3 regions of the Enterovibrio sp. FF113 genome follow, and region 1 is predicted to be linked to each of the others. Evidence: predicted binding sites of a transcription regulator. Region 1 holds the regulator's gene; each other region holds the start of a gene.
What was found. The regulator PurR, encoded in region 1, represses purine synthesis genes. The targets are predictions, from matches to a motif close to TNANGNAAACGTTTNCNTNA.

Region 1 (3,226 bases):
CCTTTTCGCCAGTGAATTAACGCAAGATGATTTGAATAATTACCACGGCAGCAACATGGATAACTATTTTTCCGCGTTAGCCATGACCGAGGAATTGAAAGCACCGATCGTTGAATTTCGCAACGCGCTTGCCGCGCTAAAGCTCCGCGAAGATGCACAACTCGAGCTAGCCGCTGATTTCTGTGGTTTATTCCTCAGTACACCAAAAACAGGCGCATTGCCTTATGCGTCTATTTATATTGGTGAAACCGGTCTGTTGAACGATAAGCCCGCGCAAGAGATGGGTCAATGGATGGAAAAGTACGGCATTGCTCAACGTAAAGATTTCAATGAACCGTTTGACCATCTTGCGGTTGTGCTTGATTTCATAGGGAACTTGGTCATTCTTGCCAACAAAGAAACCGAAGAAGACCAACAAGAATCCATGATGCAAGAACAGCAAGTATTTTTGGAAACCATGGTCATGCCGTGGCTAGGTAGTTTCCAAAAATCGCTAAACCAGTTTGATCAATTCGGTTTTTATAAAGCCGCGGGTGCATTGCTCACTGCATTTATCACACTGGATCTTTTGTTCCTTAAAGGCGAATAAAAAGGTGCCTATCTATACCCAAACAAATTCTCGCTAAACAAGCATCTTGAAGTGTTTGGTTATGATAAATGAAGCCGGGCAAGCCCGGTTTTTTCTTTTTTTGAGCTTGGAAAACAGAAAAAACCCGCTATTTCGCAAGCTTGATACGCATCAAGCTTACGCGAGTCGCTTCAATTGAATAATTGCGGGCGCGGTCATGAGCCAGTAAACTGTGAACGCAAGCGATTGGCATTGAGAAATTTCTGTAACATTACAAACGCCTCGTCATAGTGCCGCCGCAGCGTTCCCCCCTTCTCCCACACTTGATGGAAAGCAAGTTGCTGGCAGTGTCGATGAAACCTCGACGACAAGGGGATGAGAGTCCGTCTCTCCGCCTATAGAAAGAACGAATCCATTACGCCGCTTAGCATAGCGGCGTAAACATGTTGAGCAGCCTCTATTTCTCAAGCTGCTAATGAAAACGATAAGAAGATTACCCAATGGCAACAATTAAAGATGTCGCACGCATGGCTGGTGTATCTACGACAACCGTTTCACACGTGATCAATAAAACACGCTTTGTCGCAGAAAACACAACCAAGAAAGTATGGGCCGCAGTCGACGACTTAAACTATGCACCGAGTGCAGTTGCGCGCAGCTTGAAATGTAACTCAACGCGCACGATTGGCATGCTGGTCACCAAATCTACCAATCCGTTCTTTGCGGAAGTTGTACATGGGGTAGAAGAATACTGCTACAAAGAAGGCTACACGCTTATCTTGTGTAACACCGAAGGTAACTTAGCGAAGCAACGCGACTACCTGCGCATGTTGGCAGAAAAACGCGTAGATGGCCTGTTGGTGATGTGCTCTGACTTGAATGAAGAACTTCTTATTCTATTAGAGAAAAAGAAAGATCTGCCGATGGTTGTGATGGATTGGGGCACGCAACATGTCAACACCGACTGCATTCAAGATAATGCCGAACTCGGTGGCTATATCGCGACCAAGTACTTTGTAGACAACGGCCATACCAAAATCGGCTGTATTTCAGGTCAGTTAGATAAACTCACCTGTCAGACGCGCTTGGCAGGCTTTAGAACTGCGTTGGCAGAAGCTGGCATTGAAGAAAATCCGAACTGGATTGTAGAAGCCGATTTTGAGTGTGACTCCGCAGTTGAAGCGGCAAAAGCATTATTGGCCCAAGAAGACCGCCCAACGGCTGTTTTTTGCTTTAATGACATCATGGCACTGGCTGCAATCAGTACCTTCCGTCAGGCCGGGTTAGACATTCCTAACGACATTTCTGTTATTGGCTACGATAACATTGATCTAGCCGCATTTTTCTCACCACCGTTGACGACAATTCATCAGCCGAAAAATCGACTGGGTAAAACTGCAATCAAACTATTATTGGAACGTCTCGCCAATAAAGAGAACGAACAGCAGATTTTTGTTATGCAACCAGAGCTCATCATTCGCAGTTCGGTGAAAAATCTTAACGCCGAGTAAAATACACGCTCTCGCGGTACTTCTCTAAAAGCCCGACCACTTTTTTTTGGTTGGGCTTTTTTATTAACTGGCAAGTTTTCCGACTGACTCAACCTCATTATTGCGACTCACCTCTTAAAGGGTAAATTGCCTAGTTTTCTAGTGCTACCCTTAAACCCAGATATAAAGTAGTCATCTTGGTCAAAAATACTTCAATTACAAAGACAACCGGATATTATCAATCACATCAATAAGATTCTATCTGAACCAAGATCACACTTTATGAGACCAGCAATAACGACAAAATGATGCGATTCAGTTAAGCTAAAACCCGTCAAGAAAAAGGCAAACCATCGCGAAAGCGTGGGACGCAAAGCTTCCGGCCTCACAACACTGATTTTATGTGTTGGTGGTAGCGGAGCTACCGATGACGTTAGCATTCACATACCGGATATTTCTGGTTCGTTGACAATTCTCTGAATTAGCTTTGCTACGTTGCTCCTTGACCATTCATCCAGGAACGTATTGATTGAGAATTAGTCACATGGATAAACCAACGCTAAAAAACACACTGAAGTTCTTCGAATGTCTTGGCAAAATCAAATCCCGCTCTATGTTTGGTGGGTTTGGTGTATTTTGCGATGAGACAATGTTCGCACTGGTTGTTAATGATCAGCTTCACCTTCGTGCTGGTCAAACGAATGAAGCTGAATTCAAACATCTGGCGATGAGCCCTTACGTCTACAAAAAACGCGGCTTCCCTGTTGTGACTAAATACTATGCTGTGCCTGAAAATTGGTGGGTAAAATCTGACGAGTTAATGGCCTATGCCACGACAGCACTCACCATTGCCAGAGACGATCAGCAAGAAAAAAAGACGGCGGCGCCAACGCGTATCAAAGATCTGCCAAACTTGCGACTCGCCACAGAGCGAATGCTAAAAAAAGCAGGTATCGATTCTGTCGAACAGTTGCAAACACAGGGCGCCGTGAAAGCTTATCGAGCTTTGCAGAAATCACACCAAGATACGCTTAGCCTTGAACTACTTTGGGCACTGGAAGGCGCGATAGAAGGTAAACACTGGTCAGTGATTACGCCTCAACGCCGTGACGAACTTTTGCAAACCTTGCACCAGTAACGCCTCAAACCCAGCTTTCATCCAGTCAGT
Region 2 (3,226 bases), on a different contig from region 1:
GTTTGGCGTTCAAACTTGGGGTATTCCTGCCACCATGGGCGGCCTAATGGTAGCTGGGGTGGTTTATGTCATCATGGGTGGCATCATTAAAGTCAGAGGTGTTGGCTTTATCCACAAACTACTTCCACCTGTAGTGGTTGGCCCCGTGATCATGGTCATTGGCCTTGGTTTAGCCCCAGCAGCCGTCAATATGGCACTGGGGAAATCAGGTGACGGCGCATTTCAGTTAGTTGATGGGTCAGTCGCGCTTTGGATTTCAGGTATTTCACTGGCAACGACCATTGCGATGTCTGTATTCGCCAAAGGCTTCTTCAGGCTAGTGCCTATTTTGGCCGGTATTATTTCAGGCTATGTGACAGCATTATTCTTTGGCGTGGTCGACTTTTCACCTGTACTGAACGCCGCTTGGCTCGCCATGCCTGCCTTTACCGCGCCTGCATTTAACATTAACGCGATTCTGTTCATGATCCCTGTTGCCATTGCCCCTGCCGTTGAACATGTGGGTGACATGCTGGCAATATCGAATGTCACCGGTAAAGACTACCTGAAAAAACCAGGCCTGCACCGCACCATGGCGGGCGATGGTGTAGCAACTATCGCCGCATCCATGTTTGGCGCTCCACCAAATACTACCTACAGTGAAGTGACTGGCGCGGTCATGCTGACACGTGCATTCAACCCAGCCATCATGACGTGGGCAGCAGTTACCGCCATTATCTTGGCATTTGTCGGTAAATTGGGCGCAGTGCTGCAAACTATTCCAGTTCCTGTCATGGGCGGCATCATGATCTTGCTGTTTGGCTCAATTGCCACTGTCGGTCTTAACACCTTGATCAAAAATCAGGTCGATTTGCACAAAGCCCGTAATCTGACCATTGTGGCGGTCACGCTGGTATTTGGTATCGGTGGCATGGCATTTGGTATTGGTGAATTCAGCCTACAAGGCATCAGCCTTTGCGGTATCGTCGCTATCTTGCTGAACCTTATTCTGCCGCATGACATGGGTGAAACCCACGTTGTTGATAATGCCCAGATGGAAGACTAAGCCTCTGAGCGCATTTCACTAAGCACAAAAAAGGCTTCCCTCGGGAAGCCTTTTTTACATATCGCGTTTCCGCTTTCGATTACCGCACGATTACTTAGTACCGAAAATCTTGTCGCCTGCATCACCCAAGCCAGGAACGATATAGCCTTTGTCATTCAGCTTTTCATCGATTGCAGCGGTGTACAGTTCAACGTCTGGGTGCGCTTTTTCCAAGGCATCAAGACCTTCAGGTGCCGCAACCAGAACCAATACTTTGATGTTGTCACAACCATTTTCTTTCAGCAGATCGATCGTCGCGATCATTGAGCCACCGGTTGCTAACATTGGGTCAACCACCAGCGCCATACGCTCTTCGATGTTGCTTGCGAGCTTGTGGAAGTAAGGCACAGGCTCTAGCGTTTCTTCATCGCGGTAAATACCAACAACACTGATGCGTGCACTTGGAATGTGCTCCAATACGCCGTCCATCATGCCCAGACCTGCACGCAGGATTGGCACAACCGTCACTTTCTTACCTTTGATCTGGTCAACTTCAACCGGGCCGTTCCAGCCTTCAATAGTGACTTTTTCCGTTTCGAAATCTGATGTTGCTTCGTACGTTAGCAGGCTGCCAACTTCGGTCGCTAATTCACGGAAACGTTTGGTGCTGATATCACCTTCACGCATCAAACCGATTTTATGCTTAACCAGTGGGTGCTTAACCTCAACGACTTTCATGACAGACTCCTGAAAAAAACAAATTCCCCGCATTATACACAAGAAAAATGGGTGGAATAGTTACATACAACCAGTTGCGGTTTTTTGCTGCAATTTGCCTTACGCAAACGTTTTCCTTTTTAGAATGTCGCTGTTAAAATGGCGCGGCTTTTAAGTCCACAACTCGGTAAGGATCCCCAGTGAGCGATAATAAGTCTTCTCTAAGCTACAAAGATGCAGGTGTAGATATCGATGCAGGCAACGCCCTGGTCGACAGAATCAAAGGCGTAGTTAAGCGCACTCGTCGTCCTGAAGTGATGGGTGGTATCGGTGGCTTCGGCGCACTTTGTGAACTGCCTACGAAATACAAACATCCGGTACTGGTATCAGGTACTGACGGTGTAGGCACCAAACTTCGCCTAGCGATGGATCTGAAAAAACACGACACCATTGGTATTGATTTGGTCGCGATGTGTGTCAACGACCTGATTGTTCAAGGTGCAGAACCGCTATTTTTCCTTGATTATTACGCAACAGGTAAGCTGGATATTGATACCGCAGCAAGTGTTGTTACGGGTATTGGTGAAGGTTGCTTGCAATCAGGCTGTGCACTGATCGGTGGTGAAACCGCTGAAATGCCAGGTATGTACGAAGGTGAAGATTACGACGTGGCAGGTTTCTGCGTCGGCGTTGTGGAAAAAGAAGACATTATTGATGGGACGAAAGTCAGCGCTGGCGATGCCATCATTGCTATCGCTTCATCAGGCCCTCACTCAAACGGTTACAGCTTGGTTCGCAAAATCATCGAAGTGTCTAACGCCGATGTCAATGCAGAGCTGGACGGTAAAACGCTAGGTGAGCATCTGCTAGAGCCTACCCGCATTTATGTGAAGCCTGTTTTGAAGATGTTGGAAACCTGCGATGCGCATGCGATTTCTCACATCACCGGTGGTGGTTTCTGGGAAAATATCCCTCGCGTATTGCCGCAAGGCACTAAAGCCGTTATCGACGGCAACAGCTGGGAATGGCCAGCGATCTTCACGTGGCTACAAGAAAACGGCAACGTAACGGATCATGAAATGTACCGCACCTTCAACTGTGGTGTAGGCCTGATTGTTGCTCTACCAGCAGAACAAGCTCAACAAGCGATCGATATTCTGAATCAAGAAGGCGAAAACGCGTGGTTGTTAGGCAACATTGAAAACGCTGCCGCTGGTGAAGAACAGGTAGAGATCAAGGGGTAACCATGAAAAAGCTGGTTGTTCTGGTTTCAGGGAATGGTTCTAACCTTCAAGCAATTATCGATCGCTGTCATGACAGAAATGACATGCATATCGCGGCGGTGCTTGCGAACAAAGAAGAGGTCTATGGGCTAACACGCGCAACGGATGCGGGTATTGATGCAGTCGTGGTTGCCAGTAAAGGCATGACTGATCGCAGTCAATACGACAACCAGTTAATGGCGACCATTGATGAGTACGCGCC
Region 3 (3,226 bases), on a different contig from region 1:
ACGCTTCTAGCGCGTTTTGAGACGCTTTACGTGATGCAATGTTCGCTGGGTTTGCTTGCAAATCAGCGATGATTTGGCTCGCTTTCGCTTCCCATTCTGCTGGCAGTTCGCCGTTTACGCGGCGTTTGAATTCAGCAGCAAGCTCTGGGTATGCCGCTTCATAAGCTGCAAGTCTTTCATTCCACGCAGACTCTTTCGCCGCGCCAGCTTCTTTGGCATCCCATGCGCCGTAAACGTCAGCAGGGATTTCAAACGGACCGTGCTCCCAACCCAGCTGTTTACGGGTCGCTGCGATTTCGTCAGCGCCTAGTGGTGCGCCGTGACAATCGTGGGTGCCAGCTTTATTTGGTGAACCAAAGCCAATCACGGTTTTCGTACAGATCAGGGTTGGACGACCTGTTTCTGCTTTTGCTGCTTCAATCGCCGCATTGATTGCATCGGCATCGTGACCATCAACAGCAGGAATAACGTGCCAGCCGTACGCTTCAAAACGCTGAGGCGTATTGTCAGTGAACCAGCCTTCAACATGACCATCGATAGAAATACCGTTGTCATCCCAGAACGCAACCAGCTTACCAAGACCTAGCGTACCCGCCAGTGAACATGCTTCATGAGAGATACCTTCCATCAAGCAACCGTCGCCCAAGAACACAAAGGTGTTGTGGTCAACGATGGCATGGCCGTCGCGATTGAATTGCGCTGCCAGTGATTTCTCTGCCATCGCCATACCAACAGCGTTGGTGATGCCTTGGCCTAGTGGGCCAGTGGTGGTTTCAATGCCCGGTGCATAACCGTATTCAGGGTGACCTGGGGTTTTTGAATGCAGTTGGCGGAAGTTTTTCAGATCATCAATCGACAGATCGTAACCCGTCAGGTGAAGCAGAGAGTAAATCAGCATTGAGCCGTGACCGTTAGACAAGATGAAACGGTCGCGATCAGCCCATTCAGGGTTTTGCGGGTTGTGGTTCATGTGGTCGCGCCACAGTACTTCGGCGATATCAGCCATGCCCATTGGGGCGCCCGGGTGACCAGAGTTGGCTTGTTGTACACCGTCCATGCTTAGTGCACGAATCGCGTTTGCTAAAACCTTGCGGGAAGACATGTCTGCTCCTGAGATCAATAGACGTTTTGTTTTATATGCAATCAGGCGTAATACTTTTATTCGTAGATGGCCAGATCGCAGAAGTCGGCGGGGTCGTATTGTCGCAAGACTCCCGTTCCTCTGCAAACGTTTTACATGGCTGATTTTATAGGAAACTGCGCCTATCTAGCGTGTTTGTGCCGCATCTATTTGTAATTACAGGATGACCAACGCAAACGTTTCCCTTTTAGGCGGACAAACCGTGGGGTTGATTTATCAATCTCGTGACGTAGAATAGACGTCCAGATGGAAAAGCATCTATACCTTTAAACGTATATTCGATATCAATTTTATACCAACGGCAGTCAGCACACGTTTAACACACTGCTGAAATTGGTATTTACTCATTAGGGAAAACGTTATGGCTAAGCACCTGTTCACTTCTGAATCTGTATCAGAAGGCCACCCAGACAAAATTGCAGATCAGATTTCTGATGCCGTTCTTGATGCAATTTTGGAGCAGGATCCAAAAGCACGTGTGGCGTGTGAAACCTACGTCAAAACTGGCATGGTGATGGTTGGCGGTGAAGTAACAACGTCAGCATGGGTTGATATCGAAGAAATCACACGTGAAACCGTGCGTGAGATTGGTTATGTACATTCTGACATGGGCTTTGATGCAGACTCTTGTGCTGTATTGAATACCATTGGTAAGCAATCGCCAGACATCAACCAAGGTGTTGATAAAGCAGATCCTAAAGATCAAGGCGCTGGCGACCAAGGCATCATGTTTGGTTACGCAACCAACGAAACCCCTATTCTTATGCCTGCACCAATTACCTATTCTCATCTGCTGGTCAAAAAGCAAGCGGAAGTGCGCAAGAGCGGCAAACTGGATTTCTTACGTCCAGACGCGAAATCACAAGTTACCTTCCAATATGACCAAGGTAAGATTGTTGGTATTGATGCGGTTGTTCTTTCGACTCAGCATTGCGATTCAGTCACAACTGAATACTTGCGCGAAGCGGTAATGGAAGAAATCATTAAACCGGTTTTACCGATTGAATGGTTGAACAAAGACACCAAATACTTCATCAACCCAACCGGTCGTTTTGTTATCGGTGGCCCAATGGGTGACTGTGGTTTGACGGGTCGTAAGATCATCGTCGATACCTACGGCGGCGCAGCGCGTCACGGCGGTGGTGCATTCTCTGGTAAAGATCCATCGAAGGTTGACCGCTCAGCAGCATACGCAGCACGTTATGTTGCTAAAAATATCGTTGCCGCTGGCATGGCTGATCGCTGTGAGATCCAACTGTCTTACGCTATCGGTGTCGCTGACCCAACATCTATCATGGTTGAAACGTTCGGCACAGAAAAAGTGTCTCAAGAGATCATCATCGAAGCGGTTCGCCAAAACTTCGACTTGCGCCCATATGGCCTGCAAGAGATGCTTGACCTGCTGCAACCTATCTACAAAAAGACAGCAGCATACGGTCACTTCGGTCGTGAAGAATTCCCATGGGAAAAAACGGACAAAGTGGCAGCATTACGCGATTTCGCGAACATCAAATAATCGCGACCACGCAGCACCACAGATTAACAAAATGGAAGCTTCGGCTTCCTTTTTTTCATGCCTCTCTTTACCCTAGCCGCTGTCACCACTTAACTTTGCCAAAGCGATGAACGAACTCCACTACCGTATTACCCGACGCGTAAGCGAATGCATTTATCAAGCAAGCCAGACCTTAAAGGCAGATTTTTCGGTGCCTGCGATCCGTTTTGATATTCGGGGAAAAACGGCGGGAATGGCGCTGCTTCAACGCTGGCAGCTTCGCTTCAATCCCGTATTACTGGCCGAAAACCCAGAAGCATTTATTAACGAAGTGGTTCCCCATGAAGTCAGTCATTTAATTGTCTTTGCGCGATTCGGACGTGTTCGCCCGCACGGCAAAGAGTGGCAAGCCGTTATGTCACAGGTCTTTGATGTTCAACCTAAAACCACGCATAGCTTTGACATCAAATCCGTGGAAGGCAAAACCTTTCCTTATCAATGCCAATGTGACGTCATCCCTTTATCTGTGCGCCGTCACAACAAGGTACAGCGCCAGCAAGTGCAGTACATGTGCCGTCGTTGTAAACAGC

Region 2: a site for PurR is predicted at 1,862-1,881, ahead of purM (phosphoribosylformylglycinamidine cyclo-ligase). Genes of this name have one in related genera too.
Region 3: a site for PurR is predicted at 1,310-1,329, ahead of metK (methionine adenosyltransferase). Genes of this name have one in related genera too.

Annotation. Positions count from the first base shown of each region.
Region 1 covers NZ_JBGONO010000013.1:47,221-50,446, reverse strand. The annotation lists gene torD (molecular chaperone TorD) at 1-589, shown strand, start outside; gene purR (HTH-type transcriptional repressor PurR) at 1,069-2,079, shown strand; cyclic di-GMP riboswitch class I at 2,393-2,487, shown strand; gene ACED36_RS12025 (TfoX/Sxy family DNA transformation protein) at 2,603-3,196, shown strand.
Region 2 covers NZ_JBGONO010000028.1:18,757-21,982, reverse strand. The annotation lists gene ACED36_RS19055 (uracil-xanthine permease family protein) at 1-1,045, shown strand, start outside; gene upp (uracil phosphoribosyltransferase) at 1,136-1,762, opposite strand; gene purM (phosphoribosylformylglycinamidine cyclo-ligase) at 1,942-2,985, shown strand; gene purN (phosphoribosylglycinamide formyltransferase) at 2,988-3,226, shown strand, end outside.
Region 3 covers NZ_JBGONO010000034.1:7,820-11,045, forward strand. The annotation lists gene tkt (transketolase) at 1-1,102, opposite strand, end outside; gene metK (methionine adenosyltransferase) at 1,503-2,657, shown strand; gene ACED36_RS20505 (SprT family zinc-dependent metalloprotease) at 2,764-3,226, shown strand, end outside.